3 regions of the Ruegeria sp. ABV4_181 genome follow, and region 2 is predicted to be linked to each of the others. Evidence: riboswitches for the same ligand, from Rfam matches in the RefSeq annotation. Region 2 holds a riboswitch; each other region holds the start of a gene.

Region 1 (2,256 bases), 2.1 Mb from region 2:
GGGAACCTGCGCCGCATCTCGGCCCGGGCGGCAGGCATGTCGGTCAAAGCCCAGTCCGCCATCGTTGCCTGCGCCTTGTTCAATGGTCCGCGCAGCGAATGGCCAAAATCGCGGTAATCGTAGGTCAGGCAGGCCATGCCCTGTTCGGCCGCCAGCCAATGAGCAAAATGCTTGTAATAGTCCCGCGGCACGCCCGTCGCGCCATGGATGACAACCGCCACACTGGGTTCGGCCACGGGAAGGTATAACCGCGCCGACAGCATGGCCGGGCCGGCGGGAAACTGAAAATCCTCAGTCAACACAGCCTGCGAGTTGTCTAGCATGGTGCCCTCATCCACGATCTGAACCGTTCAGTTCAGCGAATTCAGTCGGCATCTTTTCCCCCGGCGAGTCAAGACCGATCAAGGATGACCCTGCGTCCGCCTGATCCCTGACACAGCCCGCTTGACTCGACCCGCCGGCACCCGCTAGCGATGACGTGATGGTTCTCGTCCCCGGTCACGGGGCGGGATGAAAAGGGAACACGGTGCGGTTCTGCCCGGACAACCGGAACGGACCAAGGCCGCGACTGCCCCCGCAACTGTAAGCGGCGAGCAATGCCGGAACACCACTGGCCGAAAGGCTGGGAAGGTCGGCAAAGCGATGACCCGCAAGTCAGGAGACCTGCCATCGAACCGAAACCGAAACTCGGGCGGGGTGTCCGGGACAGGCCGTCAGCACGCTGTCATACCTGACCCACGCCCCCCGTCCCACGCGCGGAGGGCGCAACATGATGTGGAAGACAAAAACGCACGAATACACCGCAACCGTGTGTCAGCGAACCGGCCAGACCTGCCCGGCGCTGGCCCGCATGGCCCGGGCCATTGCGCAAGCGATGGAAAGTGCCGCACCAGCGACGACGCCGGATTTTGAGATCGAAGGCAGCAGCGAACTGACCCACTGCGCGCAGGGCTGCAACGCCCGGTTCCGGGCGCGGGCAAAACAGATCAGGGTGTTCTGCGACACAGATGCCGAAACCCCGATCGAAACGTTGGATGACTACGCCGAGATGATGTTCGGCACCGCGATCCCGGCGCTTCCTGCGGCACTTATGGCCAACCCGCCCTGCGCCATGCTCGAAGTGTCGGCACTGGCGCCGCAACCGGTCGCTCAAACCGCCGGGCAGATCGCGCTCTGAGGCCGGGCCGGAATCAAGGCAGGGCTGCCTGCGCGGCCCAGTCCAACTGGCCATCCGTTTCGACGGCACAAGGCCGCACGGCGCGCAGGCGTTTCAATGCCGTTTCGGTGGGTTCGCCCATTTCGACCATGATGCGCAAAGCAATCATGCCGGACCGGCCGCATCCGCCGCGGCAATGCGCCAGAACCCTGCCGCCGCGGGACAGAATCTGTTTGACGGACGCGCCGACCTCTTCCCACAACATCTAGGTTCGCAATGGCGGCGCACCGAAATCTTCAACCGGCAAATGCACCCATCTTATCGCGTGGTCCCGCAGATCCCGGCCAAATCCGCCGGCTCCGCCCTGCGCCATTTCGCGTTCGGTTGTCATGGAGATCACCAGATCGGGCCGCCATTCGCGGATCACCTCACGATCACGCGCATAGGTTCCGTCGCGCCCCGGCATCTGCGTCAGCGCAACCAATCCGTTTCCCACCGGCAAGGCATGGATTGCGAACCGAGGCATAAGACGCGTCCTTTCCGGAAAACCGGTCTTTCAACAACTTCCGCACTTCTATGACGCGCAAGCCGCATTGCAAACCGAATTTCGCAAGCGCGCTGTGGACGCGGGCGGCGGGGGTCACTACGCTGCATCCCTGAACCGAATCCGACAGAGCAGACATGACCGACACGCCCAGCCCCGCCTATCAGGTTCTCGCCCGCAAGTACCGCCCCGAAACCTTTGCCGATCTGGTGGGACAGGACGCAATGGTGCGCACGCTGAAAAACGCGTTCGAAGCGGACCGGATCGCGCAGGCCTTCATCATGACCGGCATTCGCGGCACCGGTAAGACCACCACCGCGCGGATCATCGCCAAAGGCATGAACTGCATCGGCCCCGATGGCGAAGGCGGTCCCACGACCGAACCCTGCGGGCAGTGCGAGCACTGCGTGGCGATCATGGAGGGCCGCCATGTCGACGTGATGGAGATGGACGCCGCCAGCCGGACCGGTGTGAACGATATCCGCGAGATCATCGACAGTGTCCGCTATCGCGCCGCCAGCGCGCGCTACAAGATCTACATCATCGACGAAGTTCA
Region 2 (2,256 bases):
CTTCCGGACCCGCCAGATCGGGCTTGGTCAGCAGGATGATGTCGGCGCAGGAAATCTGATCCTCGAATACCTCGGACAGAGGCGTTTCGTGGTCAATCGAGTCGTCGGCCAGACGCTGGGCGTCCACCGCCTCGACATCCGGCGCAAACCGACCGGCGGCCACGGCTTCGGCATCGGCCAGCGCGATCACGCCGTCCACAGTGATTTTCGAACGGATATCGGGCCAGTCGAACGCCTTCAGCAGCGGCTTGGGCAGGGCGAGGCCCGAGGTTTCGATCAGGATGTGATCGGGCCGTGGCTCCAGCGCCATCAGCGCCTCAATGGTCGGGATGAAGTCGTCGGCCACGGTGCAGCAGATACAGCCATTGGCCAGCTCCATGATGTTTTCCGCCGGGCAGTCGGGAATGGCGCAGGACTTGAGGATGTCGCCATCGACACCCACATCGCCAAATTCGTTGACCACGACGGCCAGACGCTTGCCCTGCGGGTTCTGCATCAGGTGCCTGACCAGCGTGGTCTTGCCCGAGCCCAGAAAGCCGGTGATCACAGTGACGGGAAGTTTCTCAAGAGTGCTCATTTCAGGGCTCCAATCGGGGGAATGCGGGCCGCACAGTTTTTGCGGAAATGTTCGGGGCGCTCGCGCCATTTGACCAGACCATCCTGGGTCGCGAGGTACTTGGTGACGCCCTCAACGATGGTTTCGACGTGGTCGGTTTCGTTCAGGTTCTCATAGACAAAGGTCCAGCGTGCGGGGCCACCGCGCAACACGACGGAACAGCCCTGATCGCAGTTCGACAGGCATTCGACCGGTTTCAGGTCTACGCCTTCGGGCAGATCAGCCTGTTCAAGTGCCTTGTGCAGCAGGGTGCCGGGTCGCTGCGCGTCATCTTCGATGGGCAGCCCACGACGGCAAGTGGTGCAGACCAGCAACTCGACAGGTGCGGTCTCGGTCATGTCTCTCATCCCCCCAAATCCTCTTCGCGGGGGACGGGGTTTCATGCGGGCCACGCGTCTGCACATGGACCCGACACCGGAACACCCCGTCCGGTTACATCTTCGGGTGCTGGCAGGTCTCCCGGCTTGCGGATGTCAGAGGCTTCGCTCTGGCAGATGTCCCGCCTTCCCGGCCTTGCGGGCCAGTGGCATTGGGCACCCTCTCCGGTCACGGTCGCGGGGGCGGCTGCGTTTGACGGAGTACCGCTGACGCATTCCCTTTTCATCCTCTTACGAGGACACCAACGCAAGGGACATGCGGCACGGGCAGGGGGGTTGTCAAGCATCAGCAAGGTGTCGAAATGCTCAAGGTCGGAAAAGCGACCTGCCAATGTCAGTCAGCGGCATCCGTACCCAGCCGATCCCGCAACCAGGCGCAAAACAATCCGGCCGCCGCTGTCTGATGCGCAGCCCCCTGTGCGGTGATCAGGTAATGTGACTGGGCAAAGGGAATCGCCGGACCAGCAATCGCGATCGGCGCACCTTGCCGGATTGCATTTCGGGCAAACCGTTCAAGAATTGTGGCGTAGCCCGCGCCCGCCATGACAAGTTGCAGCGCCGCCACCGTTGTATCCACCGAATGCCGGGGTGACCGGTCCGAAGGGGAAATGCCATTGGCCTGGAAATAACGCGCCCAGTTGTCCTCATATCCCAGGATGTGAATCAACGGGCCGTCGCCAATCGTGCCGAGGGCGGGAGCCCCGGCATCGGCCCGGCACACCGGCACCAGTCTTTCCGCCGTCAGCTTCTCGGATTTTACGCCCGGCCAGTCGCCGTAGCCGAGGCGAATTTCGACGTCCACATCATTGGGCGCGATACTGTCGTTCCAGATATGCGACACCAGCCGAACCGGAATGCCCGGGTGCCGGGTGGTGAAGTCCGGCAGTTCCGCCGCAACCCAGTAGGTCGCAGTCGAAATCGCCGCTCTTACCGTCAGCGTCTGACGGGAGGCCGGGCCGAACAGGCTGTTCGTCGACAGGACGATGTCGCCAAGCGCGCGCCGCACCGTCATGGAATAGGACTGCCCCAGTTCGGTCAGCTCCAGCCGCCGCGCGTTTCTGGTGAACAGTTTTTGCCCCAGTTCCGCTTCCAGAGACCGGATATGCAGAGACACCGCCGTCTGGGTCAATCCAAGCTCATGCGCCGCGGTTGTAAAATTCAGATGCCGCGCGGCAGATTCAAAACTGCGCAGCCAGGCGGGGTTTGGCAGGCGGTCCATTTATCACCAAAAAAATCTGACCATTACCTGCATTATTATTCGTT
Region 3 (2,256 bases), 3.1 Mb from region 2:
TTCGGAAGCTTTTCCGCCCCAAATCTGGTTCGGCGTATCAGCTGTTTTTCATTACCTCGGCCCGGCCTTCGCGGTGCTTCTGTTCCCGGCTGTCGGCGTGCTTGGCGTGGCGTGGTTTCGCATCACTTCGGCCGCGTTGATATTCGCGCCGATGACCAAGCCGTGGCGCACATTCAGGATGGCGACCAGATCACAGAGGTGTCTGCTGGTCGCGCTCGGCCTGTGTCTGGCAGTGATGAACTGTGCCTTCTACCTTGCGCTGGATCGGCTGCCGATCGCGCTGGTGGCTGCAATCGAATTTACCGGGACAGTCGGCATTGCGCTGTGGGGGCTTCGCACGGGGCGCAATGTTATCGCGTTCGGTTGCGTGGTCGCAGGGGTGGCGCTTTTGATCGACGTGCCGGCACTGTTTGCGGCGGACGGTTCCCTGCGAGACACGGACCTTGTTGGTTTGTTCTGGGCGGTTCTGAACGGCGCGCTTTTTGTTCTTTATGTCATCCTGGGGCACAGGATTTCGCAAGGTGGAGCCTCTGGCGGGGTTGAGAGCCTCGGCGCTGCGATGTCGGTTGCGTTCCTTTTTGTGTTCCCGATCGGGTTTTTGCAGGCGCTTGAAGCCTTTGGTGCACCCTTGCTTGTGCTGGCCGGGATAGGGGTCGGGTTGTGTTCCTCGGTCATTCCCTATGTCTGTGATCAGCTTGCCATGGCACGCCTGCCGCGTGCCAGCTTTGCTCTGTTGCTGGCCTTGCTGCCGGCGTCGGCAGCGATCATCGGTGTCGTTGTCCTGCGGCAAATTCCTGATCCGGCTGATGTGCTGGGGGTGGTTCTTGTGATGGCAGGCGTTGCCATTCACGCACCCGCGACGGTGACTGAACCCGCCAAACAAGGGGGCGGCGGCAAGTCGGTTCAGTCAGGTTTGCGTACGCAGCAGTCAAGCCGTGCGTCGTGCCGGGCCTGATCCGCTCAAATGGCGCCGGGCCCGCGTTCCTGCGGTTCAATTCCGTATTGACGCATTCCCGGAATTCATGCACTCAAACCCCGGATGGTTCCCGATGGTGCGCCCAAGGGATGAAAAGGGAATACGGTGCGGTTTGCCTTTCGGCGCCAATTCCGTAACTGCCCCCGCAACTGTAAGCGGTGAGCGACGCCAAACACCCACTGGCCCTCTGGGCCGGGAAGGATGGCCAAGCATCGACCCGCAAGTCAGGAGACCTGCCATCATATGTTCAACCAACCCGGGGCGGGGCGTCCTGGAAGGAGGCTTTGATGACACGTCTGTTGCGTGTTTACAGATCCGGCACCTTCTGTCCGCGCTTGCGACCAAGCGGAGCGGGCAATGCCAAAGTCTTCTGATCATGTTCTTCTGATTTGTGCGACCTGTCAGGGCACAATGACGGTCGATGCGCTGCGCGACGTCCTGTCAGCCAGACTGCCTTCGGGCTTTGCAATCCGCACCGTCGATTGCATGGCGGGCTGTGCGCAGCCAACGACCGTCGGATTTCAGGCGGTGGGCAAAGCGCAGTATCTCTTCGGTGGCATTCGGACCCTTCCCGAAGATGAGGCGTTGGCGGAGTTCGCACACCAGTACCGGAACAGCGCCGATGGGTGGACCAATGCCACCGACAGACCGCGCCCGCTGTTCACAAAAACACTTTCCCGAATACCGCGAATTGAATTGGGGGAACCTTCATGACGACCTCTGCCTTTCTTGTTGCGCGTGATCTCGAATTTTACGCGCTGAATGGTGATGTTCTGCTGCAAGGCGCGTCATTTGAACTGGACGAAGGGGCTATTCTGGCAATTGCCGGGCCGAACGGGGCAGGGAAAACCACGTTGCTGAACCTTTTGTGCGGCGCGGCGGATTTTGCACTGGGCGACGTGCTGGTCAGGGGGCGAAGCCTGAAACAGATGTCCGCCACCGAGCGCGCCCGCATGATAGCCGTCGTCAGTCAGCAGGAAATGCCGGATGGGCGGCTGTTATTGCGGGATTACGTCGCTCTGGGTCAGATTCCCATCCGCGCGGATCGCTCGGCCAAGGCGCATACTGCCGAGCTTGAACGGATTCTGCACCTGACCGGGCTGGGCAGGTTGTCCGACAAACGGATGGCGATGCTGTCAGGCGGTGAGCGACAGCGCGCGCATATCGCGCGGGCGCTGGCGCAGAACCCCTCGCTGCTGTTTCTGGACGAACCCACCAACCACCTGGATCCGGACGCAAAGGGGCGGATGCTGTCGCTGGTCGCGGAACTGGGCATCACC

What was found. A riboswitch is a leader RNA that binds a small molecule or an ion and turns the genes downstream of it on or off. The one in region 2 is predicted to bind cobalamin.
Region 1: another riboswitch for cobalamin. It lies ahead of ACXAC3_RS05350 (hypothetical protein); the one in region 2 lies ahead of ACXAC3_RS15755 (DUF1636 family protein).
Region 3: another riboswitch for cobalamin. It lies ahead of ACXAC3_RS00135 (DUF1636 family protein); the one in region 2 lies ahead of ACXAC3_RS15755 (DUF1636 family protein).

What each region holds. Positions count from the first base shown of each region.
Region 1 is NZ_JBSWTI010000002.1:1,065,126-1,067,381, reverse strand. It holds gene ACXAC3_RS05355 (alpha/beta hydrolase family protein) at 1-323, opposite strand, end outside; cobalamin riboswitch at 466-685, shown strand; gene ACXAC3_RS05350 (hypothetical protein) at 770-1,177, shown strand; gene ACXAC3_RS05345 (protein-tyrosine phosphatase family protein) at 1,191-1,421, opposite strand; gene ACXAC3_RS05340 (hypothetical protein) at 1,422-1,682, opposite strand; gene ACXAC3_RS05335 (DNA polymerase III subunit gamma/tau) at 1,838-2,256, shown strand, end outside.
Region 2 is NZ_JBSWTI010000002.1:3,169,327-3,171,582, reverse strand. It holds gene cobW (cobalamin biosynthesis protein CobW) at 1-577, opposite strand, end outside; gene ACXAC3_RS15755 (DUF1636 family protein) at 574-954, opposite strand; cobalamin riboswitch at 1,049-1,255, opposite strand; gene ACXAC3_RS15750 (LysR substrate-binding domain-containing protein) at 1,328-2,212, opposite strand.
Region 3 is NZ_JBSWTI010000002.1:25,366-27,621, reverse strand. It holds gene ACXAC3_RS00140 (EamA family transporter) at 1-955, shown strand, start outside; cobalamin riboswitch at 1,024-1,231, shown strand; gene ACXAC3_RS00135 (DUF1636 family protein) at 1,334-1,690, shown strand; gene ACXAC3_RS00130 (ABC transporter ATP-binding protein) at 1,687-2,256, shown strand, end outside.